Regions from separate parts of the Streptomyces sp. NBC_00846 genome, predicted to be linked through region 1. Evidence: riboswitches for the same ligand, from Rfam matches in the RefSeq annotation. Region 1 holds a riboswitch; each other region holds the start of a gene.
The links. A riboswitch is a leader RNA that binds a small molecule or an ion and turns the genes downstream of it on or off. The one in region 1 is predicted to bind thiamine pyrophosphate.
Positions count from the first base shown of each region.

Region 2: it holds a riboswitch for thiamine pyrophosphate, as region 1 does, so the genes downstream of both, thiO (glycine oxidase ThiO) here and OG936_RS26105 (thiamine ABC transporter substrate binding subunit) in region 1, are expected to answer to the same signal.
Region 3: it holds a riboswitch for thiamine pyrophosphate, as region 1 does, so the genes downstream of both, thiC (phosphomethylpyrimidine synthase ThiC) here and OG936_RS26105 (thiamine ABC transporter substrate binding subunit) in region 1, are expected to answer to the same signal.

Region 1 is NZ_CP108846.1:5,658,887-5,669,165, reverse strand. It holds gene OG936_RS26140 (ABC transporter ATP-binding protein) at 1-264, shown strand, start outside; gene OG936_RS26135 (hypothetical protein) at 246-1,448, shown strand; gene OG936_RS26130 (LOG family protein) at 1,654-2,754, shown strand; gene OG936_RS26125 (SRPBCC domain-containing protein) at 2,773-3,225, opposite strand; gene OG936_RS26120 (hypothetical protein) at 3,495-3,689, opposite strand; gene OG936_RS26115 (ABC transporter ATP-binding protein) at 3,717-4,742, opposite strand; gene OG936_RS26110 (ABC transporter permease) at 4,745-6,358, opposite strand; gene OG936_RS26105 (thiamine ABC transporter substrate binding subunit) at 6,535-7,647, opposite strand; TPP riboswitch at 7,721-7,837, opposite strand; gene rlmN (23S rRNA (adenine(2503)-C(2))-methyltransferase RlmN) at 7,893-8,999, opposite strand; gene OG936_RS26095 (phosphatidate cytidylyltransferase) at 9,102-10,187, opposite strand; gene frr (ribosome recycling factor) at 10,187-10,279, opposite strand, start outside.
Region 2 is NZ_CP108846.1:1,736,394-1,746,672, reverse strand. It holds gene OG936_RS08070 (deoxyribonuclease IV) at 1-604, opposite strand, end outside; gene pknB (Stk1 family PASTA domain-containing Ser/Thr kinase) at 611-2,524, opposite strand; gene OG936_RS08060 (thiazole synthase) at 2,633-3,427, opposite strand; gene thiS (sulfur carrier protein ThiS) at 3,430-3,618, opposite strand; gene thiO (glycine oxidase ThiO) at 3,723-4,907, opposite strand; TPP riboswitch at 4,903-5,017, opposite strand; gene OG936_RS08045 (NAD(P)/FAD-dependent oxidoreductase) at 5,472-6,728, shown strand; gene OG936_RS08040 (peptide-N4-asparagine amidase) at 6,845-8,593, shown strand; gene OG936_RS08035 (Rv2175c family DNA-binding protein) at 8,637-9,002, shown strand; gene thiE (thiamine phosphate synthase) at 9,106-9,759, shown strand; gene metF (methylenetetrahydrofolate reductase [NAD(P)H]) at 9,943-10,279, shown strand, end outside.
Region 3 is NZ_CP108846.1:3,779,968-3,790,246, forward strand. It holds gene OG936_RS17395 (cupin domain-containing protein) at 1-58, shown strand, start outside; gene OG936_RS17400 (DUF5326 family protein) at 225-437, shown strand; gene OG936_RS17405 (IclR family transcriptional regulator) at 681-1,451, shown strand; gene OG936_RS17410 (SsgA family sporulation/cell division regulator) at 1,553-1,990, shown strand; gene OG936_RS17415 (YibE/F family protein) at 2,072-3,394, opposite strand; TPP riboswitch at 3,465-3,598, shown strand; gene thiC (phosphomethylpyrimidine synthase ThiC) at 3,591-5,405, shown strand; gene OG936_RS17425 (GNAT family N-acetyltransferase) at 5,551-6,138, shown strand; gene OG936_RS17430 (hypothetical protein) at 6,215-7,039, opposite strand; gene OG936_RS17435 (metallophosphoesterase) at 7,221-8,279, opposite strand; gene OG936_RS17440 (LacI family DNA-binding transcriptional regulator) at 8,453-9,565, opposite strand; gene hisC (histidinol-phosphate transaminase) at 9,937-10,279, shown strand, end outside.

The DNA.
Region 1 (10,279 bases):
GCGCTGGCCGCCTCACCCGCGGTGATCTTCGCCGACGAACCGACCGCGACCCTGCACTGCACCGACCGGTCCCATGTGCTGCGCACGCTCACCAGCGCGGCGCGTTCGCACGGCATCACCGTCGTGCTGGCCACCCATGACGCGGAGGTCGCCGCCCTCGCCGACCGTGCGGTCCCGCTGCTGGACGGCCGCCGCGTCGCCACCGTCGACCTGCCCGCCGTATCCGATGCGGAGGGCCGCTCGGCGTGCTCGCTCTCCGTCTAGCCCGGGGTTCCCATCCGCTGGTCCTGATGCGGCGGCTGCTGGTCGCGGCCGCGTCCGCCGGGGTCGGCTTCCTGCTGCTGTGCGCCCTGGGCTACGCGTCGGGGCACCCGGCGCATTCCACCGGGGCCGTGCTGCGCCTGTTGTGGTGCTTCGTGCCGCTCGCCGCCACCGTGCAGTTCGCGGTCGCGGTGGCCCGCACGGATCCGAGTACCCGGCCGCGTTCCGGGCTGTCCGCCGTGGGCCTCGGGCCGGTGAAGCTCACGGTGCTCGCCGCGGTCTCCACCGCCGTCTCCTGCAGCCTCGGGTCGATGGTGGCGCTCCTGCTCTTCCTCCATCTGCGCGGTGATCTGTCCGGACTGCCGTTCGACGGCGCGGCGGCCGGGCTGCTCGCCGCGGACGCCCCGCTGCCACTCGCGGCGGTGCTCGTGCTGCTGGCCCTGGTCCCGGTGTCCGCGGCGACGGCGAGCGCGCTGGCGCTGCGCAACCGGCCGGTCTCGACAACGTCCGGGGTCTCGGCGACGATCGGGGACGACGACCCCGTGGACGCCCTGCCTCAGGACCTGCCGCCGGCACCGGCGGCGCCCCCGACGGGGTTGCCGTGGGGGGTGGCGCTGACCTCGGCCGGCCTCGCTGTCGAGGCGTACATGGGCGGCGGCGACGGGCGCGGCCTGCTCCCCCTCCCCGGCAGGCTCGATGCCACCCCGGCCGGAGTACTGGCGGGCTGGACGCTGACGGCGATCGGCCTGGCCATGGCAGGCCCCGGTCTGGCGTATCTGTGCGGGCGGCTCCTGCAGGCGGTGCGCCCCGGCGCCGTACGCCTGCTGGCCGGCCGGGTGCTGATGACCGAGGCGCGCCGGATCGGCGGGCCGCTCGGTGTGGTCTGCGCGGTGCTCTCCTCGGTGGCCGCCGCCTACGCGCTGTACGGGACGGCGCCGCGCCCCTTCGGCCCGCTCACGGAACTGGGCGCGGTGCTCGTCCTCGGCTGCACCACGGCAACGCTGCTGACCTCGGCGCTGGAGGCCCGGCAGGACCGCACCCGGACGGCGCAGGCGCTGCTGACGCTCGGCGTCCCCGCCTCGGCGCTCCGGGCCGCGACAGCGCTGCGCGCAGCCGCGCTGCTGCTCGTCTTCGCCCCGCTGACCTGGCTGATCGCCGAGCTGGCGGCGCTGCCACTGACGGCGTGAGGACGCCGCCTCCGGGCGGCGCCCGCGCACCTGGGCCGCTACGTAGCATGACACCGTGGAGAAGCCGGACGACAGCAAACCCGTACCCGGCCCGTCGGGGTCGACGGGTCCGACCGGCCCATCGGGGTCATCCGGCCTATCGGGACCGTCCGGCCCATCGGGACCGTCCGGTCCACCCACTCCATCGGGTCCGTCCGGTCCGGAAATCGAGTCGCTCGCCGCGTTCGATTCGGCGGTCGCCGCCGGAACGCTGGCCGGACAACGGGTCCAGTCCGTCGACCTCACGGACCGCAGCGCCGCTCTGCTGGCCGCCGACACGTCCGGCACGGTCTTCCTCGGCTGCCGGATGGCGCCCGAAGCGGCGGCGAAGGTCCGGGCCGACGGCGCGATCGTCTTCCCGCCGGTGCCCGGGCTGCCCTTCGATCCGTACCGGGGTCTGCTCTACTCCCCCGACGCGCTCTACGAAGGGCTGACGGACGGCGGCTACTCGGCGACGCCCGATGCCCGCGCGTACCGCTGGTTCCAGGAGACCCGGGCGAGTGGCGACGCCTTCGCGTCGATGCTGCGCGCGCTCCACGACGACGCGGTCTCCGACGCGCTCGACGAACACCTTGTCGGCGCCCGCGTCGTCGGGGTGATGGGCGGCCATGCCACCGCTCGCGGCAGCGCGCGGTACGCGGCGGCGGCCCGGCTCGGCCGGGCCCTGGCCCGGGGCGGCCTGACCGTGGCGACCGGCGGGGGGCCGGGCGCGATGGAGGCCGCGAACCTCGGGGCGTACGCGGCGCCGCACCCCGATCCGATGCTGGACGAGGCCTGCGGGATGCTGGCCGCGACCCCCTCGTTCCTCCCGTCGGTCACCGCGTGGGCGCTGGCCGCCTTCGCCGTACGGGAACGCTGGCCGGGCGGCGGCGGCTCGGTGTCGATCCCCACCTGGTTCTACGGACAGGAGCCGCCGAACCCGTTCGCCGACAACATCGCCAAGTACTTCGCCAACGCCCTGCGCGAGGACGGACTGCTCGCCCGCTCCACGGCGGGAGTGATCTTCCTGCCCGGCGCGGCCGGCACCGTACAGGAGATCTTCGGCAACGCGACGCCGAACTACTACGGCTCGCGCGGCGGACCGACCCCGATGGTGCTGGTCGGCCGCACGCACTGGACCCGGGAGCTGCCCGCCTGGCCGCTGCTGCGCGCGCTGGCCGACGGCCGGACGATGGGATCCCGAATCGCGCTCGTGGACACGGTGGACGAGGCGCCCGAGGCGCTCGCCCGGTTGTCGGCGGACCCGCGGCCGGGAGCCGGCCGCTAACCGGAAAACGGAACCGGTTCAGAGGGACGCGAGACGGGCCACCAGTGCGTCGAAGAAGGCCTCCCAGCCGTCCTCGGCCGCCGCGTACTGCTCGGCCGTGAGGTTGCCGCCGCGCTGCGTGAACACCATTTCCGTGGTCCTGGCGCCCCGGTCGGTGAACGTGACCGTGACGGTCTCGCCCTCGATGTCGGCGGGCGCGGTGGCATCCTTCAGCGTAAAAACCAGCCGCTCCGGCGCGACCACCTCGCGGTAGACCCCGTGGAACGGCATCTCGGTGCCCGGCACCACGATGACCAGGCTCCAGGCGCCGCCCGGCCTGACGTCCATCGACAACCGGTCGAGCGGAACCTCGGCGTCCCCGCCGTACCAGGCGGCGAAGTGCTCGGGGGTGGTCCACGCTTCGAAGACGCGTTCCCGCGGAGCGTCGAGGACGCGGGTGATGTCGATACCCTCGCGTGCTGAACCGGTCATTGTTCCCGTCCTTACGATGAGTCGTTCCGGACCTTCCGCGTGTCCCCTCCAGCTTGCACGGACACCATGGGAAACGGCGGACGGAACCGTCGGACGCCGCTCGGCCGGTCCAGTGGACGCGGCCACCGCCGGGCCACGCGAGTCCGGTCGAAGGGGCATGACCCGGATACGCCGCACTGATACGGGCCGGGTTCGCCCTTACCGCATGGCGGGCTACTCGACGAATGAGGAAGATCCGCCTCCCCACTGGAACGAGGACTCAGCAGGGCTCAGGGGAACTCGCCAGACGTCGCCGCGCGCTGGTCGACGGCTCTGCGCGCTGCGGCCGGCGAGCCTGAGTGGTTCGCCCGGTCGCGCGAACAGCCCTGCGCCACTTCCCTTTCGAATCCGGACAGCAGCGCGTCGAGCGCGAAGTCGAAGCGCGCCCCGGTCACGGCATCGCCCGCTTCCCGGGCGGCGCGCACCAGCAGCGGGTAGGCGCAGTACGACCCTCAGAAGGCAGCGGGCAGGACAACGGTCTCCGTCGCGTCGAAGCCGACCCCGACCGCCGCGCCCTCCTCCGGCGCGTCCCTCAGCGCGCACTCCGCCTCCAGCACCGGAGCACCTTCCGGGATCAGCTGGACGGCGACGTGGTTGCCCCGGAACGTACGCCTCCCGACCGTGCAGCGCAGCCCGTCGTCCGGGGCACCGATCCGGACGCCGGCCGGGCGCACCAGCAGATCGCACGCCCCCTGCGGCGAGCCTTCGGGCACCGGCACCGTGCCCCACACCGTGTCGGCGGCCGTGCCGGTCACTGTCGCCTCCACCACGTTGTCGAAGCCGAGAAACCGGGCGACGAAGGCGGAGGCGGGCCGCTGCCAGACCTCCAGCGGGGTGCCCACCTGGGCGATCCGCCCGTCGCGCATCACCACGACCCGGTCGGCGAGGGCGAACGCCTCTCCCTGGTCGTGGGTGACGGCGAGCACCGTCGTACCCAACCGCCCGAAGAGCGTGCGCAGTTCGACAACGAGCCGTTCACGCAGGCCGCGGTCGAGCTGGCCGAGCGGCTCGTCCAGCATCAGCAGCTTGGGGCGTGGAGCGAGCGCCCGTGCGAGGGCGACACGCTGCTGCTCGCCACCGGACAGCGCGGCGACGGCCCGCCGTTCGGCGCCGGGCAGGCCCACCAGGTCGAGGAGTTCGCCGACCCGGTGCTCCTGATCGCGCCGCGACACCCCGCGCATCCGCAGCCCGAAGGCGACGTTGGCGCCGACGTCCCGGTGCGGAAACAGCTGGTGGTCCTGGAACATCAGGCCGAGACCGCGCCGGTGTACCGGCACCCCCGCCTGGTCCGCGCCGTCCAGCAGCACCCGGCCACCGTCCGGCGGACGCAGTCCGGCGACCACCCTCAGCAGCGTCGACTTGCCGCTGCCGCTCGGCCCCAGTACGCATACGATCTCGTGCTCGGCGACCTCCAGATCCACCCGGTCGAGCGCCGCACGCTCGCCGAAGCGAACCGTGGCCGATTCCAGTGTCAGCATCTCTAGAACTCCCCGGACCGGTCCGTGCGAATACGTTCGAGCAGCAGCAGCGACACCGCGCAGACCACCATCAGAAGGGTGCTGAGGGCCATCGCCTGGCCGTAGTTGAGCTCCCCGGCCCGTCCCAGCAGCCGGGCCACGGCGACCGGCAGCGTCGGGCGGTCGGGCCGCGCGATGAACACCGTCGCGCCGAACTCACCGAGCGACACCGCGAACGCGAAGCCGGCCGCGACCAGCAACGCCCTTCGCACCAGCGGCAGATCGACTTCCCGCCAGGCCCGCAGGGGCGACGCGCCGAGCACCGCGGCCGCCTCCCTCAGTCGGCCGTCCACCGCGCGCAGGACCGGCAGCATGGTCCGTACGACGAAGGGCACGCCGACCAACGCCTGGGCGAGCGGCACCAGAATCCACGAAGTCCGCAGATCCAGCGGGGGCTTGTCCAGGGTGATCAGGAAACCGAAGCCGACGGTGACCGCGGACACCCCGAGCGGCAACATCAGCAAGGCGTCGAAACCGCGCACGAGCCGGCCCGTGCGCCGGGTCAGCGCCGCGGCGGCGAGCCCGCCGACGACCAGCGCGATGACCGTCGCGACCAGTGCGTACTGAATGGAGTTCCAGACCGCTTCGAGCGGCGCGACCAGGAACGTACCGCCGCCCGCGTCCACGGACCCCAGGGCACGGTAGTAGTCGAGGCCGTGGCCGCCGGGCGTGGCCAGTGAGCGCTCCACCAGCACCCCGAGCGGCAGCAGGATCAGCACCAGCACGGACAGCAGCACCCCGCAGAGCAGCGCCCATTGCGCGGCACCGCGCGGCCTGCGGGCGGTCTGCGCGGGGTCGACCAGTTTCAGGGCGGTCTCCCTGCGCCGTACGGTCCACGCGTGCACGGCGAGGATCGCGCCGACCGCGGCGAACTGCACCAGCGTCAGCACGGCGGCCGTCGGCAGGGCGAGCAGTTGGGCGGTCTGCCGGTAGATCTCCACCTCCAGCGTGGCGTATCCCGGACCGCCGAGGATCTGCACGACGCCGAAAGAGGTGAAGGTGAAGAGAAAGACCATCAACGCGGCGGCGGCCACGGCGGGTGCGAGGGCCGGCAGGGTGACCCGCCGCCAGGCGGCGAACCGCCCGGCTCCCAGCACCCGGGCGGCTTCCTCCTGCCGCGGGTCGAGCTGTGACCACAACCCGCCCACGGTCCGTACGACCACCGCGTAGTTGAAGAAGACATGGGCGAGCAGAATCGCCCAGACGGTGGTGTCGAGGCGCACGCCCCAGAGCTCGTCCATGAACCCGCCGCGTCCCACCAGTGCCAGGAAGGCTGTCCCGACGACAACGGTCGGCAGGACGAACGGCACGGTGACGACCGCCCGCAGCAGTTGTTTGCCGGGGAAGTCGAAGCGGGCGAAGACATAGGCGCCGGGCAGTGCGATCAGCAGGGTCAGCGCGGTCGAGGCGAGCGCCTGCCAGGTGGTGAACCAGAGGACGTCACGGATGTCCGGCCGGGTCAGCACCTCGCCGATCCGGCCGAACTGCCAGACGCCGTCAGCCTTCAGGCCACGGCCGACGATCGCGGTGACCGGATAGGCGAAGAACAGGGCGAAGAACGCGACGGGCAGGGTCATCAGGCCGAGCCGCGCCGCGCCCCCGCGCCGCGCCTTCGCGCGCGCGACGTCCGCGTGCCCGGAGCGGCCGCGCGGCTCCTCACCACGCGGCCCGTCCCGGTGCGCACCCGTCCCGCCCGGGCCCGTCCCGCCCGGGCCCTGCCCGCCCGCGCCCGTTCCGCGTACGGGCGTCTTCGCTACTTCACTACGAGCGAGGACCACGACTGGACCCACTGCTCACGGTTCTTGGAGATCTGGTCCGGGGCGACGGTCGTCGGCCTGTCCACCGTTGCACCGAACTTCGTGAAGAGCTCCGGCAGTTTCGCGCCCTTGGTGACCGGGTTCACGAACATGTTGAGCGGCATGTCCTCCTGGAACCTCTTGCTGATCAGGAAGTCCAGCAGGGCCTTGCCGCCCGCCTCGTTCTTCGCGCCGCTCAGCAGCCCCGCGAACTCGATCTGGCGGAAGCAGGTCCCGGTGGCGACCCCGGTCGGGGCGGCAGTGGGCTGCGGCTTCGCGTAGAGCACCTCGACGGGCGGGCTGGAGGCGTACGAGACGACGAGCGGCCGGTCGGCCTTGGCGTTCTTGCCGCCCGCGGAGCCGGAGAACTCCTCGTTGTACGCCTGCTCCCAGCCGTCGACGACCTTGACGCCGTTGCTCTTCAGCTTCTTCCAGTAGCCCTGGTAGCCCTTCTCGCCGTAGGTCGCGACGGTGCCGAGGAGGAAGCCGAGGCCGGGCGAGGAGGTCTGGGCGTTCTCGGTGACGAGGAGGTTCTTGTACGCGGGCTTCGTCAGGTCCTCGAAGGACTGCGGCGGCGCGAGCTTCTTGTCGGCGAAGTACTTCTTGTCGTAGTTGACACAGATGTCGCCGGTGTCGATCGGCGTGACCCGGTGCTCGGTGGCGTCGAGTTGGGTATCGGACGCCACCTGGTCGATGCCCTTCGCCGCGTACGGCGTGAAGAGACCGCTGCCGAGGGCGCGGGAGAGCAGGGTGTTGTCGACGCCGAAGAACACGTCACCGCGCGGGGAGCCCTTGGTCAGGATCTCCTGGTTGAGCGCGACACCCGCGTCGCCGCTCTTCAGTACCTTGACGGTGTAGCCGGTCTGCTCGGTGAACTCCTTCAGCACGTCCTTGGAGGCGTTGAAGGAGTCATGGCTGACGAGCGTCACGGTCTTCGAGCCCGAGCTCTTCTCGGAGCCGGAACCGGAGTCCGACGTATCGGAACTCCCGCATCCGGCAAGCGCGGTGACGCCGAGCGCGGCGGCAACGGCCGTCGCCGCGAGCTGCTTGGTCCTGCGCGTGGTGCTCATTGTGGATTCCTCCTGGGTTTTGGCCAGGAAGAGACGCGGCCCTGCCCACGGGAGGCGGGCAGGGCGCAACAGCATGAGTTGATGACCGAACTTCCTACCCGGAATGACCCGGGCGAGGTTCAGAGGGTCTGCGGCCGACCTGTCCTCGGTGCCGCACTCTCAGCGCTGTGGCGCTCCCCTGTCGGAATATGAAGTTGATTCTATGAAGTTGATTTCAGGCCCAGGTTACACGGGCCGTTCCGGCCTCAGCGCTCGGCCGCCGCCAACTGCCCGCAGGCGCCGTCGATCTCCTGGCCGCGGGTGTCCCGCACGGTCACCGGCACCCCGTGTGCCGCGATCGCCTCGACGAAGGCCTTCTCGTCCTCGGGACGCGACGCGGTCCACTGGGACCCGGGCGTGGGGTTCAGCGGGATCAGGTTGACGTGCACCCGCCTCCCCTTGAGGAGCCGGCCGAGCCGATCGCCGCGCCATGCCTGGTCGTTGATGTCCCGGATCAGCGCGTACTCGATGGAGATGCGACGGCCGGACTTCTCCGCGTACTCCCACGCGGCGTCCAGCACCTCACGCACCTTCCACCGCGTGTTCACGGGGACGAGCGTGTCGCGCAGCTCGTCGTCCGGGGCGTGCAGCGACACGGCGAGACGGCACTTGAAGCCCTCGTCGGCGAAGCGGAGCATCGCGGGCACCAGGCCGACGGTGGAGACGGTGATCCCGCGCTGCGAGAGCCCCAGCCCGTCCGGCTCCGGGTCGGTCAGCCGGCGGATCGCGCCGACGACCCGCTTGTAGTTGGCCAGCGGTTCACCCATGCCCATGAAGACGATGTTGGAAAGCCGCGCCGGGCCTCCCGGGACCTCCCCGTCGCGCAGCGCCCGCATGCCGTCCACGATCTGGTGCACGATCTCGGCGGTCGACAGATTGCGGTCGAGACCGGCCTGTCCCGTGGCGCAGAAGGGGCAGTTCATCCCGCATCCCGCCTGTGACGAGATACACATCGTCACCCGCTCCGGGTAGCGCATCAGGACGGACTCGACGAGCGTCCCGTCGTGCAGCTTCCACAGCGTCTTACGGGTGGTGTCGTCGTCGCAGCTGATGTGGCGGACCACGGACATCAGATCGGGGAACATCGCTTCGGCGAGCTTGTCCCGCGAACCGGCCGGGATGTTGGTCCACTCCGCCGGGTCGTGCGCGTACCGCGCGAAGTAGTGCTGCGAGAGCTGCTGGGCGCGGAACGGCTTCTCGCCGATCGCGGCAACGGCTTCCTTGCGCTCGGCGGGCGTGAGGTCGGCGAGATGCCGCGGCGGCTTCTTGGCTCCGCGGGGCGCGACGAAAGTGAGTTCTCCGGGCTTAGGCATGGTCCATCCAGTGTCGCAGACAGAACAGTGAGGGCCCGCCGCCCTGTGGACAACGGACCCTCACTCGCAAAAGCCCAGGTCAGGAAGGTAGAGCTCGGGGGATCAGCCGGAGCCCACGAACAGCACCAGCAGCAGCCAGACCACTGGGGCGGTCGGCAGCAGCGAGTCCAGCCGGTCCATGATGCCGCCGTGCCCCGGCAGCAGCGTGCCCATGTCCTTGATTCCGAGGTCCCGCTTGATCATCGACTCGCCCAGGTCACCGAGGGTGGCGGTGGCCGCGACCGCGAGCCCCAGCAGCAGCCCCTGCCACCAGGAACCGCCGTCGATCAGGAACTGCATGCACAGCGCACCGGCGGCCATCGCGAAGGCGACGGCCCCGAACAGGCCCTCGCGGGTCTTCCCGGGGCTGATGCGCGGCGCGAGCTTGTGCTTCCCGAAGCGCCAGCCGACGGCGTACGCGCCCGTGTCGCTGACCACGGTCAGCAGCAGGAAGGTGAGCACCCGCTGCGGTCCGTCGTCCGCGGTCAGGAGCATGGCCACGAAGGTGGCCAGGAACGGCACGTAGAACGCGGCGAACACGCCGGCCGTGACGTCCTTGAGGTAGCCCTCCGGAGGCTCGGTCATCCGCCAGACGAGCACCGCGAGCGCGGTCAGCGCCATCGCCACCCAGGCGCCCTCGGCACCCCGCGCGTATCCGGCCACGACCATCGCAGCGCCACCGACCGCCAGCGGGATGAGCGGCGCCTTGATGCCCTTGCGCTCCTCCAGCCGGGAGGTGAGCTCCCACAGGCCCACGACGACGGCGACGGCGATCACACCGACGAAGACGGCCTTCACGATGAACAGCGAGGCGACGATGACGGCGCCGAGCCCCACACCGACCCCTATGGCGGCTCGCAGGTCACGACCCGCACGTTTCTTCTGCGGGGGAGGCGGCGCGGTGGACATGGGCTCCTGCGGCTTCTCGTCGCGGAACAGGGGGCCGCCGCTCAGGCGTGCGGCCCCCCGGTCCCGGTCATCACGGTCGTCAGCGTCTCTACCTGCGTCGGGGGCGTCCGGCACGATGGGCATGGGCCGAGTCTGCTGGGCGCCATGCACATCGTATGCAGAACCCGCCGGAGCTGCCTGCGTCTCGGGCGGACCCCAGTGGCCGGCTCTCTGCGGGGCGCCCCAGGAAGAGTCATTCATCAGACTTCGAGCAGCTCGGCTTCCTTGTGCTTGAGCAGCTCGTCGACCTGTGCGACGTACTTCGCGGTGGTGTCGTCGAGTTCCTTCTCGGC
Region 2 (10,279 bases), 3.9 Mb from region 1:
GGGTTCGGCGCATGCCCGCCGGGCCGGTCAGATCGTGGCCCGCCGCGTAGATGTGGCAGGTGTCGAGGCAGATGCCGAGCTTGGGGTGGGCGTCGAGAGCCTCGAAGTACGGGCCGAAGTCCCAGGTCCGTGAGCAGAGCGAGGAGCCCTGTCCGGCGGTCGACTCCAGCAGCAGATACGGGTCGTCGTCGTGCGTCAGCTCGTCCAGGAGCGGCCGCATGTGCGTGCGGACCTGCGCGAGGGCCTGCTCGCGCGGGCGGCCGCCGGTCGCCGATCCGGTGTGCACCACGACGCCCAGGGCGCCGATCTCGCGGGCCCGGCGCAGTGAGTGGCGCAGTGAGTCCACGGACTTCTCGACGGTGGCCCCGGTGTGCGAGCCGAAGTTGATCAGGTACGGGGCGTGGACGTACGCCGGTATGGACTCGGCGGCGCACTCGGCGCGGAACTGTTCGTCCTGGGCCGGGTTGCCGACGGGCGTCGCCCAGCCGCGCGGGTTGGCGACGAAGACCTGGACGGCCTCCGCCGCCATCTCGCGGGCGTAGGTGAGGCCGACCTTGGCGAGGCCGCCGGCCACGGGAACATGGCCACCGACTGCGTTGCGCATGTGGATCTAGAGCCCCTTGGTCTTGATGGTGATGGCGCTGCCCTCGGGGGCCTGCTCGCCGCCGTCGACGGACTGGCTCGCGACGGTGCCGCTGAAGGAGAGGAACGGGCGGTCGACCTTGACTTCGAAGCCCGCGGCCTCCAGCTCGCTCCTGGCGTCGTCGACGTCCTTCCCGGTGACGTCCGGGACGTCGATCATCCGCGGCCCTTTGGAGACCGTGAGCGTGATGGTGTCGCCCTCGGCAGCCCGGCTGCCCTCGCCCAGCGACTGATGGGCGATGTCGCCGGCGACCTCGGGGGAGTGGACCCGGTCGGGCAGCACCTCGGCCTTCAGCCCCTCCTCGTCCAGCGCGGCGGTGGCGTCCTCGACGGACAGCCCGGTGACATCGGGCACATCGACCGGAGCGCCCTTGTTGACGACCAGGGCGACCGCGGAGCCGGAGCGGCGCTCGGCGCCCGCCGCGGGGTCCGTACGGATCACCTCGCCCCGTGCCGTCTCCTCGCTGAACTCCTTGGTGACCATGCCGGGCACCAGGCCGACCTCCTTCAGATCACGTTTGGCGTCGGCGAGCGCGAGGCCTTGGACATCGGGCACCTTCACGATCTCGGGGCCGCGCGAGACGACGAGTGTCACCGCGTCGTTCCTCCGGATGCGGGCACGGGACTCGGGGTCGCTGCTGATGACCTTGCCGCGTTCCACGGTGTCGCTGTAGGACCGCTTGACGCTCTTGAGCTCCAGACCTGCGTCCGAGAGCCGCTGCTGGGCGGTCTTCTCGGTCTGGCCGAGCAGTGAGGGCACCTGGGTGAACTGCCCGGAGTTGATGTACCAGACACCGGTGCCGACGCCCAGTACCAGCAGCACGGCGAGGACCGCGGCCAAGACGGAGCGCCGCGGACCGAAGCGCCACGGTCCGCGCGGCGCGGGCGGCGGCATCGGCGCGGGCATCTCCAGTCGGCTGGTGTGATGGGCGACGCCCTGATCGGCCGGGATCAGCCGGGGGATCACGCTCGTAAGGTCCTCGGCGGCGTCGTGCGCCTCGGCGAGGGCCTGCGGCGGTACGGCGTCCAGCTGGGCGTCGGTCAGGCCGGAGCGGGCCTCACGGGCCTCGGCGAGCAGCGCCACCGCGTCGAACGGGCGGACCTCGGGATTGCGGGCGGTGGCGCTCGCCACCAGGTCGTCGAGCGCGACGGGAAGTCCCGGGACGACGGCCGAGGGGGCCGGGACGTCCTCGTTGAGGTGCTGGTAGATGACCTGGGCGGGGGTGTCTCCGGCGCGTGGCTTGGCGCCGGTCAGCATTTCGTACAGGACGACACCGCAGGCGTAGACATCGGTACGGGTGTCCGCCGTGCCGTGCTCTATCTGCTCAGGGGCGAGATAGGAGACGGTGCCCAGGACCGAGCCGGTGGTGCTGGTGACGGCGCCCACCGCCCGTACGAGACCGAAGTCGGCGACCTTGACCCGGCCGTCGTCCCCTATGAGGACGTTCTCCGGCTTCATGTCGCGGTGCACGAAGCCCGCCCGGTGCGCGGCACCGAGGGCGGCCAGGACCGGCTCCAGAATGTCCAGCGCGGCTCTCGGCTGCAGGGCGCCGCGGTCGCGCAGCACGTCACGCAGGGTGCAGCCCGCGACGTACTCCATCGCGAGGTACACGTACTGACCCTGGGCGCCCTGGTCGAATACCGCGACCACATTGGGGTGCGCGAGCCGGGCCACGGACTTCGCCTCGCGGATGAAGCGCTCGACGAACGAGGCGTCGGTGGCGAGCGCCGGGTGCATCACCTTGAGGGCGAGCACCCGGTCGAGCCGGGTGTCCATGGCCCGGTAGACCGTGGCCATGCCGCCCACGGCGATGCGGGCATCGACGCGGTAGCGGCCGTCGAGCAGCTGCCCGACGAGAGGGTCCTGGAGGGTCGTATCCACGCATGCGAGTCTACGAGCCGCCACGGACTCCTACGGGCCGGAGCGGTCCCGGGGCCGTACTGCAGCCGAGCCGTGACAGGAACATGCGGTTCACGGCGTCCCGGCGGGTCAGAAGGCCGGGCGCTCCGGGTCCAGCGCCGCGCGCCCCTCCACCGGCGACGAGGCCTCGGCGAAGTGGCGGCGCGGGATCCGGCCCGCGCGGTACGCCAGCCGCCCGCCCTCCACCGCGTGCCGCATCGCCGCGGCCATCAGCTCCGGCTCCTGGGCCCGGGTCACCGCGGACGCCAGCATCACCGCCGCGCACCCCAGCTCCATCGCGAGCGCCGCGTCCGAGGCCGTCCCGGCGCCCGCGTCGAGAATCACCGGCACCCGGGCCTGCTCGACGATCAGCTGGAAGTTGTGCGGATTGCGGATGCCGAGGCCGGAGCCGATGGGGGAGCCGAGCGGCATGACCGCCGCGCACCCCACGTCCTGGAGCCTGCGGGCCAGCACCGGGTCGTCATTGGTGTACGGCAGCACGGTGAAGCCGTCGTCCACCAGGGTCTCCGCGGCGTCCAGCAACTCGATCGGATCGGGCAGCAGGGTCCGCTCGTCGGCCACCACCTCCAGCTTGATCCAGTCGGTGCCGAGCGCCTCGCGGGCCAGCCGGGCGGTCAGCACGGCCTCGCCCGCGGTGAAACAGCCCGCCGTGTTCGGCAGGACGCGGATGGAGAGCCGCTGGAGGACGGAGAGGACCGAGCCCTGCACGGTCGGGTCGAGGCGGCGCATCGCGACGGTGGTCAGCTCGGTGCCGGAGGCGGTCAGGGCACGCTCCAGCACATCGAGGCTGGGTGCCCCGCCCGTTCCCATGATCAGCCGGGAGCCGAAGGAGGTGTCGCCGAGGGCGAAGAGGTCGTCGGCCATCGTCAGCCTCCCTGGACCGCGGTCAGGACCTCGACGCGGTCACCGTCGCCGAGCACGGTGGCGGACCACCGGCCGCGCGGGACGACGGTCTCGTTGACGGCGGCGGCGACGCCGGAGTGCGCCGTGGTCAGGGTGGCGGCAAGGGCGTCCAGGGTGATGCCCGCGGCGAGGAGACGGACCTCGCCGTTCACGGAGACGGAGACGGGTACGGGGACGTGTGCGGAGAGGTGCGCGGGATCGGAGGGCGATGCGGGCCGGGGGCGGGGCGCGGGCTCGGAGAGGGGCGCGGGCTCGGTCATGCGGGCTGCTCCTGACGTACGGGGGCGGCGGCGGGCGGGAAGCGGTGCGGGGTGAAGGGGCGGGCCGGCTCGGGCAGCTCGCCGTCGGCCAGCAGCGCCGCCATGACGTCGCCGGTGACGGGGGTGAGCAGCACTCCGTTGCGGTGGTGGCCGGCGGCGAGGTGGAGACCGGGCAGGGCCGTGGGGCCGAGCAGCGGGGCGTTGTCGGGGGTGGCGGGGCGTAGACCGGCGCGGGTCTCGGTGAGCGGCAGCTCGGTGATGCCGGGCACCAGCTCGTGGGCGTCCCGCAGCAGCTCGTAGACGCCGCCCGCGGTGACAGTGGTGTCCCAGCCCATCTCCTCGCTGGTGGCGCCGACGACCAGTTCGCCGTTCTCGCGCGGTACGAGATAGACGTGGCTGCCCCGGACCATGGCCCGGACCGTCCGGGTGAGGAAGGGGGCGTACGCGGCGGGCACGGTCAGCCGCAGCACCTGCCCCTTCACCGGCCGGATCGGCGGCACGACCTCGGCCGGCAGCCCCGGCAGCCGGCCACTGAGGCTGCCCGCGGCGAGCACGACCTGGTCGGCGCCGAGCTCCGTGCCTCCGGCGAGCACGGCTCCGGTGGCCCGGTCGCGTACGACCGTCAGGCGCTCCACCCGGTCGCGGTGGAAGACCACCCCGGCCCGCTCGCAGGCGGTCAGCAGCGCGGCGGCCAGCCGGCGCGGATCGATCTGGTGGTCGCCGTCGACCCGCAGACCACCGCGGACGCCGGGCGCGAGCATCGGCTCCAGACGGCGGCATTCGCGGCCCGTGAGCCACTCCGACTCCAGGCCCGAACGCTGCTGCAGGGCGTGCAGTTCCCGCAGATGGGCGCGGTCGTCGGAGTCCAGCGCGACGGCCAGGGTGCCGCAGGCGCGGAAGCCGGTCTCCCGCCCGCTCGCCGCTTCCAGTTCGGCCGCGAAGGCCGGATAGCGGGCGGCCGAGGCGACATTGAGGGCCAGCAGCATCTGTTCGCCGTAGTGGAGTTCGGTGACGGCGGCCAGCATGCCGGCCGCCACCTGGGCGGCCCCGCCGCCCGGTTCGGGGTCGGCGACCGCGATGCGCAGTCCGCGCTGCGCGGCCCGCCAGGCGGTCACCAGACCGATGATCCCGCCCCCGATGACGAGGACGTCGGATCCGTTTCCGTTCCGAGAAGAACGCATGGGTGCCAACCCCTCCCTTCGCCGGCATGACCCGGATCAGGTTCGTACGGTCGGAGGCCGCCCCAGCCTCCCTCTCAGCCCGGTGCGTCCGGACTCCCGCGAGTGTTTTAGGCCACCCTAAACCGTTCCTGGGCAGTGAGCAGGAACGGGTCCTGTCTCACCGGTACGCCCCGAACGGTCTTGGGCGCACTGGTCCTCCGCTTTCGTCTCCTGGGCGGCGACGAATATCACGTATGGGCCCGTTCCACGTGGGTGGAATCCCCGCGACCTGGCCATGTGGGTGTGGTCAGAGGCGACGGGGAGGCCCCGAACCATCGCTCCGGTGGAACGGGGGCCCCGACTGCTGACACCACACGCGACGTCCCGGATCGCTTTACATGCGTTACGCACACCTCGCCAGGCATACCCACAGAACGTCACGCCGTTCACTCAATCGTGCCTATGTTCGCCAAATCGGGTTACTGGCAGAGCAGTTGTGCGCCCAGTCGCAGGAGGGTGGCGGGACGAGCACGGTGGAAGAGATCCCACTTTCCTGACGAGGTGTCAGATGCTTAAGGTGTACGGGTGAGCGAGCAGCAGCAGTCAGAGCAGCCGGACCGGCAGGCAGGGCGCCGCGTCGTCATCGTCGGCGCGGGCATGGCCGGTGTGCAGACGGCGGTGGCCCTGCGGGAACAGGGCTTCACCGGCTCCGTCGCCCTGATCGGCGCCGAACCGCACCAGCCCTACGACCGGCCCCCGCTGTCCAAGGCGGTGCTGCTCGGCAAGGCCGAGGACTCCGCCTTCGACGTCGATTTCGATGCGCTGGACATCGATCTGCAACTGGGACGCGAAGTCACCGGCGTGCGCCCCGGCGCGCATGAGCTGGACACCCCGTCGGGACCCGTGCCCTACGACGTGCTGGTGATCGCAACCGGCGCCGAACCGGTCGTCCTGCCCGGCGCCGAGGGGGTGCCCGGCGTCCATCTGCTGCGCACCCTCGACGACGCGGCGCGGCTGCGTCCCGTCCTCGACGAGCGGCACGGCGTCGTGGTCGTCGGCGCGGGCTGGATCGGCGCCGAGTTCGCCACCGCGGCCCGCGCCGCGGGCTGCGAGGTCACCGTCGTCGAGGCCGCCGACCGGCCCCTCGCGGGCGCGATGCCCGCCGAGGTCGCCGCCCCGATGGCCGCCTGGTACGCCGAGAGCGGCGCCGAACTCCTCACCGGAGCCCGGGTCGCCCGCATCGAACCGGGCCGGGTGATCCTCGCGGACGGCCGCACGATCCCGGCCGGAGCGGTCGTCGTCGGAATCGGCGCACGGCCCGCCACCGACTGGCTGGCCGGCTCCGGCATCGCGCTCGGCCCCGACGGATCGGTGACCGCCGACGGGGCGCTGCGCACCTCGCAGCCCGATGTGTACGCGGTTGGTGACTGCGCCTCGTTCCCCTCCGCCCGGTACGGCGAACGCCTTCTCGTCCACCACTGGGACAACGCCCTCCAGGGCCCGCGGACCGCCGCCGCCAACATCATCGCCGCCGCTGCCGACGGTGAACCCGCGCCTCTGACGTACGACCCCGTGCCGTACTTCTGGTCCGAGCAGTTCGACCGGTTCGTGCAGTACGCGGGCCACCACGGGAGCGCCGACACCCTGCTGTGGCGCGGCGATCCCGCCGGCCCCGCCTGGTCGGTGTGCTGGCTGCGCGACGGCGTCCTGGTCGCGGTCCTCGCCGTCGGCCGGCCACGCGATCTGGCGCAGGGGCGCAAGCTCATCGAGGCGGGGGTGCGGCTCGATCCGGCACGGGCCGCCGACCCCTCCGTACCGCTGAAGTCGGCGACTCGTCAGTAGGCGTACGGGCTAAGGACGTTGATGTCCGCTATGTGGACAACCTCTTGGGGGAGGTCAGAAGTTAGTGCACTGTGCATCTTTTCGAGTGCTCATTTCATACTCTTCGAAGGATGCGCATGTTTCGACACAGATGGGCCCGCGCGCTGCGCGGAATCTCCATGGCCTCGGCGTCGATTGCCCTCGTCGGAGGCGCACTCGCCGCCCCGGCGTACGCGGGCGCCACTCCCAAGCCCGGTTCCAACCCGGCTGTCGACTACCAGGATCCGATCGACGCGCTGCCGCCGGTCTCCCGCCCGGACACCAAGAGCTGCTCGGTGACGGCCGTCGACCACGACTTCGGCTACACCCTCGGCGGGCCGCCGTACACCACCACGCTCACCCCGCCCGAGAAGTGCAAGGGTCCGTGGAACAAGGTCGTCCTCGACTGGTCGGGCAGCGTGAAGGGGCGTCAGTACGACCGCCTCGCCGCGGTCTTCATCGGTGGCGCGGAGGTCTTCCGCACCAGCACCGCCGAGCCCGACGACGACGGCATCAGCTGGCACGTCGCCAAGGACATCACCGACTTCGCGCCGCTCCTCAAGGACCCGCAGAAGCTCCAGCTCGAACTGGGCAATGTCGTCAACGACACGTACACCGGCGTGTACAGGATCAACCTGAAGATCACGTACTACCAGGCCGACAAGCGTCACCCGGCCGCCGGCACGGCCGACCGCATCGTCCCGCTCGGTGACACCGACTCCGACAGCGCCCCCTGGATGAACGTCGGCAAGGGCGGCTCCACCCGCACCGAGGTCACCTTCCCGCGTAACCTGACCAAGGCGCGCCTGGAGGTCTACGCACGCGGGAGCGGCTGCGACGAGCAGTGGTTCGACGCGGTCCCCAGCGACCTGGCGGAAACCGCCCCCGACTACCTCTGCGGCGGCGGCCCCTACCGTGAGGTGCAGGTCGCGGTCGACGGACAGCCCGCCGGCCTCGCCCAGCCGTACCCCGTGGTGTACTCCGGCGGCATCGTGCCGACCCTGTGGCGCCCGATCCCGGCCGTCGACCAGTTCAAGACCGAGGCGTACGACATCGACCTCACCCCCTTCGCGGGTCTGCTGGCCGACGGCAAGCCGCACGCCATCAGCATCACCCCGTACGGCGCGGCCGACGGCTGGAACGTCGACGGTTCGCTCTTCCTCGACACGGATGCGCACGCGTCCCGCACGAGCGGCAAGGTGACCGCCAACACGCTCAGCCACGCCCCGGTCGTGAAGACCGTCCAGACCCCGCGCAAGGACGGCTCCACGGACGTCTCCGTGTCGACCGGCCGCTCCTGGAAGATCTCGGGCTATGTCGAGACCTCGAAGGGCCGGGTCACCACCACCGTCGAGCAGGAGTTCGCGTACACCAACACGGACAACGTCTCCCGCACGGGCAGCCACCAGGTGATGCACCAGCGTGACCACGGTTCCACCACGGTGACGACCCAGCTCCACGGGCGCACGGACGCGCAGCGGAACACCTGGTCCTACCCCATCGACGTGGACATGGACATCCCGCTGTACGGCGATTACAACAACTACGACATGCGGGCCGCCGTCACCCAGCGCCGGGTGCTCGTCGACACGTCCCGCAAGGGCTCCGCACACGCGTGGCACACGGACGCGGTCACGGACGACACCGTGGACTCGACCGGCAGCATCGCCCGCACGAACGGTGTCGTCCAGTCCGCCGACGGAGCCTCGACCGAGACCTACCGGGGCACCACGGACACCGGAGCCTGCTACTCGCGCTCCCTGACGACCGCGCACGGCTGGGTCACCCGCGACCAGCAGAGCCACTGCCGCGTCGCGGACGTGGTCCGCGACGCCCTGAAGGGCTGAGTCCGGGTATCGGCTGTCAGTCCGGGATGGCAGGCTTGTCCCCGTGACCGAGATTGACGCAAAGATCGATGCTCTCGTCCCCGCCTGGCTCCACCTCCCCGACATCGCCGAAATGCTCGGTGTCGAGGTGACGCGCGTACGGCAGCTGGTCAAGGAGGGCCAGCTCATTGCCGTACGACGTGGTGAGAACCGGGCGCTCCAGGTGCCTGCCGCCTTCATCGACGGCGACAAGGTGGTCAAGGGCCTCTCCGGCACCCTGACGCTCCTGAGGGACGACGGCTACACCGACGAAGAGATGCTGGAATGGCTCTTCACCCCCGACCCGACCCTGCCGGGCACCCCTGCCCAGGCACTGAGCGAGAATCGCGGCACGGAGGTGAAGCGTCGCGCCCAGGCGCTGGCCGTCTGACCGCAGGCCGTATGTGAGGGGCGGGCCGCGCAGCAGTGCGCGGCCCGCACCCCCGCGCCGTACCGACAACCGTTCCGCAACGCTCTCCAGGGGGAACCGCGCCATGTCCACGCCTCGCGCGCTGCTGTCCGATGCCCGGCTGTATCTGTGCACGGACGCCCGCAGGCGCCAAGGTGACCTCCCCGCCTTCCTCGACGCCGTCCTCTCCAGTGGGGTGGACATCGTCCAGCTGCGCGACAAGGGGATGGAAGCCGCCGAGGAGCTCGAACACCTGGCGGTCTTCGCCGAAGCCTGCAGGCGCCACGGCAGGCTCCTCGCGGTGAACGACCGGGCCGATGTCGCCCACGCCATCGGCTCCGACGTGCTGCACCTCGGCCAGGGCGACCTGCCGGTCCCCGCCGCCCGCGCCGTCATCGCTGAGGACGTGGTGATCGGCCGCTCCACCCACGCCGAGTCCGAGGTCGACGCGGCCGTGGCCGAGCCCGGGGTGGACTACTTCTGCACCGGACCGTGCTGGCCCACCCCGACCAAGCCCGGTCGGCACGCTCCGGGCCTCGACCTCGTGCGGTACGCCGCCTCGCTCGGCACCCGACGCCCGTGGTTCGCCATCGGCGGGATCGACGCGGGCAATCTCGACGAGGTGCTGGATGCCGGAGCGCGCCGGGTGGTCGTCGTACGGGCGATCACCGAGGCCACCGACCCGGCCGCCGCCACCGCCGGGCTGGCCGAGCGAATCCGGGCGCGCGCAGGGACGTGATCCGACCGGGCGCCCGAAGCCGGGCGCCCGAAGCCGGGCGCCCGAAGCCGGGCGCCCGAAGCCGGGCGCCCGATGCCTGCTGTCCGAAGCCGGTTGTCCGAAGGATGGACAAACATTGGGTCAATTCGGACAATTGCTGCTGGTCTGGTCCGGGGGTCGTCGTGCTCTGGTTAACCTGCCGGTATGGCCCTTGGCACACCATCTACCAGGACGGATCACGCACACACGGTGCGTGAGCTCCTCGCGACCGGCAAGACTTCGTATTCGTTCGAGTTCTGGGCGCCCAAGACCGAGAAGGGCGAGCGGAACGTCTGGAATGCGCTGCGCCGCGTCGAGGCGGTGAGGCCGAGCTTCGTCTCCGTGACGTACGGAGCGGGTGGTTCCACCCGGGCGGGTACGGTCAGGGTCGCCGAGCAGATCGCCGCCGATTCCACCCTCACTCCGGTCGCGCACCTCACGGCGGTCAACCACTCCGTCGCCGAGCTGCGCAACATGATCGGGCAGTACGCCGACGCCGGAA
Region 3 (10,279 bases), 1.9 Mb from region 1:
CCACCACATCACCGAGGACCTGCGGGTCATGGTGGTCTTCTCGCCGCCGGAGAGCTGAGCCGCGCTTCCCGGAGGGCCGGGCTCCGGTATCAGGGATCCCTAGGGGGTCGATCAGGGGACTTCAAGGGCTGCGAGCCCCCCGCCGACCCCCTCCGCGCGTCTAGCATCGAAGTATCGGAGCAGCGGAATCAGGAACTCACAGAGACGAGGCAAGGACGATGGCCGTGCGGGAGATATTCGCGGGGATGCCCTGGTGGGTGAAGTGGATCGCGGTGCCGGTCATCGCGATCGTCGTGTTCGGCGGTCTGATCGCCAGCGTGGTCGGGTTCGTGATCGGTCTGCTCTTCAAGGTTCTCGTCTTCGTGATCCTGGTCGGCGGACTCGTCTTCGTCGTACGCAAGTTCATGTCGTCGTCCTCCTCGCGTGGTGACTGGTAGGACGATCGGAAGGCGGCCGGGGCGATTAGCCCAGCTGAGCTAAGCAGAAGACGAAACGACCCCCCTCGCGGATGCTGCCGATATGGTGGCAGTCCGCCGCCACGGCCTGGGATTAGCTGTCCGCCACCACCCTGACCAGTGGTTTGTGCGGCATTCGGTCTGCGAACCCCAGTCATGCGGCGGTCTGTGGGGGCGGCCCCCACAGGCGGGCTGACCGCCCGTCACCATGCCTGGGGGTGACCGTTGACCACGGCATCGAGCACTGCTGTCCCGACGTTGATCGGTTCGGTTCAGCGAGCGCTGAGGCTGCTGGAAGCCGTGGGTGCCCATCGAGACGGGGCGCCCGCGAAGCAGTTGGCCAGGGAAGCGGGCCTTCCCCTTCCCACCGCCTACCATCTGCTGCGCACCCTGGCCCATGAGGGCTATCTGCGCAGGGAGAACGGCGTTTTCCTCTTCGGAACCGCCGCTGAACGCCTGGTCGGTGAAGGTTCCCTGCAGAATCGTCGCAGCAGAATGGCGGAGTTGCTGAGCCGCTGGCGCGACGTCATCGGCGCACCGGTGTACTGCGCCGTCTACCGCGAGGGCGAGATCGAACTCGTCGCCGTCGCCGACACCCCGGTCATCCCCGCGGTGGACGAGTGGGCGTCCTTCAGGGAGACCGGGCACGCCCATGCGATCGGTCAGTGTCTGCTGAGCCGGCTCGACGAGAAGGCTCGTGAGGACCATCTGGACCGGCACCCGGTACGGCCGCTGACCCGTTACTCGGTGAGGGACCGCGCGGCGCTCCTCGAGCGGCTGCGGTCGCTGGAACGAATGGAACCTGTCATCGAACGACAGGAGTACGCCTTGGGGACGGTCTGCGCGGCCATCCCGATCACTGCCGGATTCACCGCCGCCGCGATGGCCATTTCGGTACCCCTGGAGCAGGAAGACCGGTTGCTCCCCGCAGTCGAACAACTACGTGGCGAAGTGGCCAACCTCTTGCGTTCGTTCGTGTTCTCTATCAGTATCTGAAAAATCACTCCTTGTGATCTGCTATCGCGTGCACCACGATGGCGTCAATAGGGCCATGGGGGATCATTCCTGGCCAGATTCATCTACTGCGGGGTTGAACGATGCGCGAGTCGGTTCAAGCTGAGGTCATGATGAGCTTCCTCGTTTCCGAGGAGCTCTCTTTCCGGATCCCGGTGGAGCTCCGGTACGAAGTGTGTGATCCGTATGCGATCCGGATGACCTTCCATCTGCCCGGCGACGCCCCCGTCACCTGGGCATTCGGTCGTGAGCTGCTGCTCGACGGCCTCAACAGCCCCAGTGGCGACGGCGATGTGCACATCGGACCCACGGAGCCCGAGGGGCTTTCCGATGTACATATCCGGCTCCAGGTCGGCGAGGACCGCGCCCTCTTTCGGGCCGGTACCGCGCCACTTGTGGCCTTTCTCGACCGGACGGACAAACTCGTGCCGCTCGGGCAGGAGTGCACGCTGGGTGACTTCGAGGGCAATCTGGAAGAGGCCCTGGGCCGGATCCTCGCCGAGGAACAGAACGCCGGCTGAAGAGCACGGGGTCTCAGACCGGCCCGCCGGTCGAACGCGACACCTGCCGAATGGGTGAATCGCTCTCCGTGATGGAGGCGTTCAAGACTTCGCCCTACGACGGCGGCCTCTCCCGGCCCGTACGGGTGCTGGAGCCCCGGCTTCCGCGCCGAGCCCTGTGCGGTCCGCGGAGACGACCAGCGCGGCGAGCGCCGTCGTCACCGGCACCGAGGCGACCAGTCCGATCGAGCCGACCAGCGTTCGTACGATCTCCTCCGCCACCAGCTCGCTGTTGGCCACCGTCCCCACACTGCTCCGGGCGATCGAGAACAGCAGCAGCAGCGGCAGCGCGGCGCCCGCGTAGGCGAGCACCAGCGTATTGACGACCGAGGCGATGTGGTCGCGCCCGATCCTGATCCCCGCCTTGTAGAGCCCCCGCGCACCCATCATCGGGTTCGCCTGGTGCAACTCCCAGACCGCGGATGTCTGGGTGACCGTCACATCGTCGAGGACCCCGAGCGAACCGATGATGACACCGGCCAGCAGCAGGCCGCTCATGTCGATGTGCGGGTACAGGCCGTGGATGAGACCGGTGCTGTCGTCGGTGTTGCCCGTCAGGCTCGCCCAGCCGATGAAGAGTGATCCGAGCAGCCCGATCAGCAGGAGCGAGATCAGTGTGCCGATCACCGCGACCGAGGTGCGGGCCGTCAAGCCGTGGCACATGTAGAGCGCGATCAGCATGATCGCACTGGCCCCGATCACCGCGACGAGCAGGGGATTCGAGCCCTGAAGGACGGCCGGGAGGATGAACAGGGTCAGTACCGCGAACGACACGGCGAGCGCGACCAGTGCCATCACCCCGCGCATCCTGCCCACCGCGACCACGACCAGGGCGAAGACCCCGGCCAGCAGCGCCATCGGGAACTTCCGGTTCACATCCGTCACCGAGTACTGCAGATCATGGGGCGCGTCGGGGGCGTACGCCACGACCACGCCCTGACCCCGGCGCAACTGACGCGGTGCGTCGGGATGGACGATCTCGACGAAGGTCCGGCCCCTGTCGTGGCCGGTCGTCACCTCGACGGTGGCCTTCTCGCACAGCCCCGGCCCGCTCCCCGACGGCGGGGTGGTCTCGCCGCTGACGGGCATCTGGGAGGCGTTCACGTCCTTGCAGTCCACCTTGTCGACCTTCACCACCTTCGCCTGCTGGGTCTGCCGGTCGAAACCGACACCGGTCCGATCGTGCGGGGGCGCGCCACCCGGCCAGAGCACCACCAGGCCGACGACGACCGCGGTGGCGAACGGGATGAGCACGGCCGTGATGACCTTGCGCAGATGCTTCGAGACGGGCGCTGCGGGGCCATGGCTGTGCGAGTGGCCGTGCTGATGGCCTCGCGGTTCGGAGTCGATTTGGGGGGACGTCACCGGCCGATCATCGCAAGAAGAGAGGGGCCCTCTGTTCATTGCGCCGGACGGGGCGCTAGCGTTGAGGGACCTTTGCACACGCGGGAGCTCGGAGCACCGGGCTGAGAGGGCGCTGATATCCGTACATCCGTACGGGACAGGCTGCGCCGACCGCCGAACCTGTTACCGGGTAATGCCGGCGTAGGGAGTAGGTCTCATGACCACAGCGGACGCACACACGCCTGCCTCGAACCAGAGCGCCGAGGCCGGGAAGTCCATCGGCTGGCACAAGGGATACGTCCAGGGCTCACGCCCGGACCTCCGGGTGCCGGTCCGTCAGGTGCACCTCACCAACGGCAAGGACGTGACGCTGTACGACACGTCGGGGCCGTACACCGATGCCACCACCGAGACCGATGTCCGTCGCGGACTCGCACCGCTTCGGGAGAACTGGATCATCGCGCGCGGCGACACCGAGGAGTACCCGGGCCGCCCCGCACGCCCCGAGGACGACGGGCTCAAGCACACCTCGCCGCGGACGGGGTCTCCCCTGCTCGAGCGAAGCCGAGAGCTCGGGGAAGGACTGCGCAACCTCGACGCGGTCTTCCCCGGCCGGCCCCGGCTGCCCCGCCGCAGCCGGGACGGGCAGCCGGTGACCCAGCTCGCGTATGCCCGCCGGGGTGAGATCACCCCGGAGATGGAGTACGTGGCGATCCGGGAGAACGTCGAGCCGGAGGTGGTGCGCGAGGAGATCGCTGCAGGCCGGGCCGTACTGCCGGCCAACGTCAACCACCCCGAGATCGAACCGATGATCATCGGGAAGCGGTTTTTGGTGAAGGTCAATGCCAACATCGGCAACTCCGCGGTGACGTCCTCCATCGAGGAGGAGGTGGAGAAGATGACGTGGGCGACGCGCTGGGGCGCCGACACCGTCATGGATCTGTCCACCGGCCGCAACATTCACACCACCCGTGAGTGGGTACTGCGCAATTCCCCCGTGCCGATCGGCACCGTTCCCCTCTACCAGGCGCTCGAAAAGGTCGACGGCCGGGCCGAGGAGCTGACCTGGGAGATCTACAAGGACACCGTCATCGAGCAGGCCGAGCAGGGCGTCGACTACATGACGGTCCACGCCGGCGTGCGCCTGCCGTACGTCCCGTTGACCGCCCGACGCAAGACCGGCATCGTCTCCCGCGGCGGTTCGATCATGGCGGCGTGGTGTCTCGCGCACCACAAGGAGTCGTTCCTGTACGAGCACTTCGAGGAGCTCTGCGAGATCCTCGCTACGTACGACGTGACGTACTCGCTGGGCGACGGTCTGCGCCCCGGCTCGATCGCCGACGCCAACGACGAGGCCCAGTTCGCCGAACTGCGCACACTCGGCGAACTGAACACGATCGCCAAGCGGCACGGTGTCCAGACCATGATCGAGGGCCCGGGCCATGTCCCGATGCACAAGATCAAGGAGAACATCGACCTCCAGCAGGAGATCTGCGAGGAGGCGCCGTTCTACACGCTCGGCCCGCTGACCACCGATGTCGCTCCGGCGTACGACCACATCACCTCGGGCATCGGCGCGGCGATGATCGCGTGGTGGGGCACGGCGATGCTCTGTTATGTCACGCCCAAGGAGCACCTCGGCCTGCCCAACCGTGACGACGTGAAGACCGGCGTCATCACGTACAAGATCGCGGCCCATGCGGCAGACCTCGCCAAGGGGCACCCGGGGGCGCAGGACTGGGACGACGCGCTCTCCGACGCCCGTTTCGAATTCCGCTGGGAGGACCAGTTCAATCTGGCTCTCGACCCGGTCACGGCACGGGAGTTCCACGACGAGACGCTGCCCGCCGAACCGGCGAAGACCGCGCACTTCTGCTCGATGTGCGGGCCGAAATTCTGTTCGATGAAGATCTCCCAGGACATCCGTCGCGAACACGGCGGTTCGCAGGCGGAGATCGAGGCGGGCATGGCGGACAAGTCCAAGGAGTTCGCGGCAGCCGGCAACCGGGTCTATCTGCCGATCGCGGACTGATCCGTTTGACGCGTGGCCGAGGGGCGAAGACCGCAGCAGATCTTCGCCACTCAGCCGCGGCTCTCCGCGTTCGCGCGGCAGGCTCCGGACGCTCGGTGCCGAAAAGCAGGTGATCAGGGCGGTTGCGTGTCCGTAGGATCCGCACATGAGCGATAGCGTGGCGGAGGCGAACGAGGCGGGCCGGAAGCCGTGTTGGCGAGGGCGGAAAGTCGCCTTCGTTCCCGTGGAAGTCGATGACGCCGAACTGCTGCAGGAGTGGCGGTCCGATCCGGCAACCGCTCATGCGATGGGTATCTGGCCACGTTCGCTCACGTCGCTGCGGGAACGCATCGAGCGCTACCACGACGACCAGGACCGTGACGACTTCGTCGTCGTGCTTCCCGACGGCACGCCTGTCGGCCACGTGGCCCTGACCGAACAGGATGTCGCCGACGGTACGGCCGAGGTCGAGCTGATGCTGGCGCCGCAGCACCGCGGTCGCGGATACGGCACGGACGCAGTCGACGCGCTGACGGACCTGGCGTTCGGCGAGTTGCCCATGTACCGCCTTCAGGCGGTCACCCACACGGACAACGCGGCCGCGCTCGCCGTTCTCGTCAGGTCGGGGTTCGTCCAGGAGGGGATACGGCGATCCGCGTGTCTGCACCGGGGGCGCCGCCATGACGTCGCGGTGCTCTCACTGCTCCGCCCCGAGTGGGAGGCGCTGGCGCGCCCGAAGCCATGGGACCGCTGACCCACGCTGGTCCCGGCGCGCGGGCGCGTTGGCCGACGCGGTGTTCCTGGCGGGGGTACGTGTTACCCGGATCCGGTCAGTCCGGTTCATGCTCCGGGCCGCCGAAGTCGGGACTGGTGAAGTCCGGGCTGGTGAAGGTCGGGCGGGGGCCCGCCGCCGGGCCGTCGTCGGGGCTGGTGAAGTCCGGCCGGCTGTAGCCGATCTTCGGGATGCGGTGCTCCGAGCGGTGCGGGGTGCGTGCCGCGGGGCCGGCCGCGGGGTCGGCGAGCGCGTCTCTGAGGAATGGCAGAATGCCGCGCTCCAGCAGTGCGTGGCGCCACGCCTCCCTGGCACGCGCCACATCCTCCGGAAGCTCGCTCCCGGGATCTTCGGCGGGCTGCGACGTCGATCCGTTGCGCAGTGCGGTGACGAGCAGTCCGACGGCGGCGGCCAGGATGGCGGCGGCCATGACCGCCGCGAAGAACCAGCCCGCGGCGACCATGGTGGAGGCGAAGGACGGAGGCGGGCTGAGCAGTTTCAGCAGATAGCCGGCCAGCAGGAATATGAACGCGGCGGTGCCGGCGAGCACGGGGGCCAGAACCGTGACGACAGCTCCTATGCCGGCGCCCGACTGGCTCTGAGGGTTCATGCCGGACCCGGGACCGGCATCCTCGTCCATTTCCTCGTCGGGTCCGCGCAGCTCTTCGCGGGCCTTCACATAGTGCTCGTACTCGGTGGCGGCCGTTGCGGTGATCAGCGCCGTGGCGTCCAGCGCCATGGTGCGCAGCTGCACGGCGTTGAGCCGCTCGCCGACCGCGGCCAGATCCTGTCGTTCATGGGCATGGCGCAGTGCGTCGTCGAGGATCCGCTCGTACTCGGGGCGGTCCTCGGCCAGCAGGTGCGGAGCGCTGTTCATGTGCATCCCCCGATGCTCCGTTGGGCCTGAATGCCCGCGTGGACCGGGCAGTTGGGCGGAAACGGAGGAGAGCCTGCTACTGATACGCCGATGGTAGAGCGCCCACGGCACGGGGTGACAGGGGATTTCCGTAAATAGGCCCGGTGGTCGGCGCGGTCAGGTCGTGAAGCGTCTTCCCGGATGGACGTCAGTCATGCAGGGGCAGTTGGACGACCAGTAGCTTTCCGGCCATGGTCACTCCGCCGTCCATGGCGATGGCGAGCCCGTCCGCGTACACGTGCGGGCCGTCGACCACGGGACCGGAACCGTCCTCTCCGTCCTCCGAGCCGACCTCGCCGAGTAGGTACGGAATGGGGCTGTGACCGTGGACGATGCGCTGTCCGCCGTAGGCCGACAGCAGCTCCCGTACGGCCTGCGGCCCCGACTCGTCGCGGAAGGCGAACCGCTTCGTGAGCTTCCGGAAGAGGTCCCAGCACTCATCGGCGTCGTTACGCGTGAGAATGGCGTGCACGGTGTCGTTGACGTCCTCGATGGTACTGCCGTAGTCGAGGTATGCCGTTGTGTCGGAGTGGGTCAGCAGATGCCCGTCCTCCTCGACGATCGCGTCGAGCCGGGACATCCACTGGAGGTGGACGTCCTGGAGCCGCTCCATGTCGTTCTTCTGGCCGCCGTTGAGCAGCCAGGCGGCCTGGAAGGTGGCGGTGCCGGCGCCGGAGTTGACCGGGGTGTCGCCGAACCGCTTGGCGCCGATGAGTAGCAGTTCGTGATTGCCCATCAGGGCCTTGCAATAACCGCCCGCGGCCGCGGCCTCGGCGGAGAGGCGCATCACCAGGTCGATGACGCCGATGCCGTCGGGTCCCCGGTCGGTGAAGTCGCCCAGGAACCAGAGTCGGGCATTGCCCGCGGACCAGTTGCCCTCGGCGTCGATGAGGCCCTGCTCGGCGAGGGCGGCGTGGAGCTCGGCCAGATAGCCGTGGACATCGCCGACGACGTACAGCGGTCCGAGCCCCGGCTCCGGGGCGGGCCGCGGGTCGGGGACGGCCCGCACCTGGACGGTGTCACCGCGGTTGATCACCGGAAGGTCGCGTGCGGTGGGGGTGTACCCCTCCGGCAGCTCGCCTCCCGGAACGGCGTTGCCCGGATGCGGCGGTGAAGGCGGCACCGCAGTCTGCGCATAGGGCGGTACGCGGAAGTCACGCAACGTCGCAGTCCGCACCACGGGTTCCTGACCGGCCCCCTGTGTCATCGACCCCTCCACCACCGTCGCGCCGCCGTACACCTGACGGGCCCTGCTGGTCGGGGCGGTCCGCGGTGTCGTGCGCCCATCATAGGAATGCGAATCGTGCTCTGTGACGCACCAGGGGTGGTGAATCCCGGCGCACGTCAGGTTCACCGGCCGATTGGTCCGAAATCGCCTGATCAATCCCCGGCGGGGGAGCGGGGCGCACTGACCGTGGTGCGGGGTGGACGGCGTTGCGAGGACGTCCGGACGATGAGCTCCGTCGGTATGACCTGCTCCACCGGCCCGTCGTGTTGCACGCCTTCGATGGCGTCGATCAGGAGCTGGACGACCGCCGTGCCGATCCTGCGCGGCTTGAGCGAGAGGGTGGTGATGGGGGGCTCGGTCGTCGCGTACACGGTGGACTCGCTGCAGCAGACCAGCAGCAGGTCCTCGGGGACGCGCAGGCCGTATCGGCGGGCGGCGGCCAGCAGATCGGTGCCGTTGGGGTCGAAGAGCCCGTAGACGGCATCGGGCCGGTCCGGGCGGGCGAGAAGCCGGTCGGCGGCGACTGCGCCCGCGCACGGGTCGTGGGCGGGGTAGGACTCGTACACCGGGTCCTGGCCCACGCGCTCGCACCAGTGGAGGTACGCGGTGGTGGAGAGACGGGTGTACGTGTCGGTGGTGGTGCCGGTGAGCAGGCCGATGCGGCGCGCTCCGGCGGCGGCGAGATGGTCGAGGAGGTCGAGCACGGCGGCCCGGTGGTCGTTGTCGACCCAGGCGGTGACCGGGAGGGTGCCGGCCGGACGGCCGTCCGAGACGACGGGCAGCCCCTGGCGTACGAGTTCCGTGACGACCGGGTCCTGGTCGGAGGGGTCGATCACGACGGTGCCGTCGAGAGCGACGTTCGACCAGACGTCGTGGCGTGAGGTGGCGGGCAGGATGACGAGGGCGTAGCCGCGCGCGAGCGCGGCGGAGGTGGCCGCTCTGGCCATCTCGGCGAAATAGGCGAATTCTGTGAAGGTGAAGGGTTCGTCTCCGTAGGTCGTCACGGTCAGGCCGATGAGGCCGGACTTGCCGGTACGGAGGGTTCGGGCCGCGGCGGAAGGGCGGTAGCCCAGGCGCTCTGCGACCTCGCGGACATGGCGGCGGGTGGCGTCCGGGAGCCTGCCCTTGCCGTTGAGCGCGTCGGAGACGGTCGTGATGGAGACCCCGGCGGCGGCGGCCACATCCCGGATTCCCGCTCGTCCTTGCCGGCCGCTGCGCCGGGGTGTCTCCGACCGGCTCACCTGGTGCTTTCCTGCTGCTGTCATGGCGAGCCGATAGTAGGGCTCGGAAGGGAGGTTGACCCGGCCGCATATTCACTCATTGACAGGCACGTTTCTGCATGATCATTGCATATCAAATGCCTTGAAAAGCAAGGGCATTGGCGAGGTTGACCGTAGTGTGTCATGCGTCGAACCCGATGGGCCTACTAAATGGTCGATGTTTCGAAGAGGTCTCATCTCACCTCTTCGGGGGACGCGCGCCACGGAGTGAGCCACCGGCGCGCGTCAGAGAGGGAAGCGCTCCCCCCGTCCCCGGCCGCGCGGGGCGTTCGGGACGCTCCGGCCATTCGCAGCGGAGCCCAATCCTCATAAGGTGAGCAGTATTGATGTGTACAGACGGTCTAGGAGGACCTGCGGTGAGCGAGACGAGCCCCAAGCTGCGCGCCGAGCTGGACGGCGTCCCCGCCTATGTGCCGGGCAAGCCGGCTGCTGCCGGTGGACCGGTTGCGTTCAAGCTGTCCTCCAACGAGAACCCCTATCCCCCGCTGCCCGGGGTGATGGAGACCGCCCTGGCGGCGGCCGCGAACTTCAACCGCTACCCGGACATGGCCTGCACCGGTCTGATGAACGAGCTGGCCGACCGCTTCGGTGTGCCCGTCTCGCACCTCGCCACCGGAACCGGCTCGGTCGGTGTGGCGCAGCAGCTGCTCCAGGCCACCTCGGGTCCGGGGGACGAGGTCATCTACGCCTGGCGTTCCT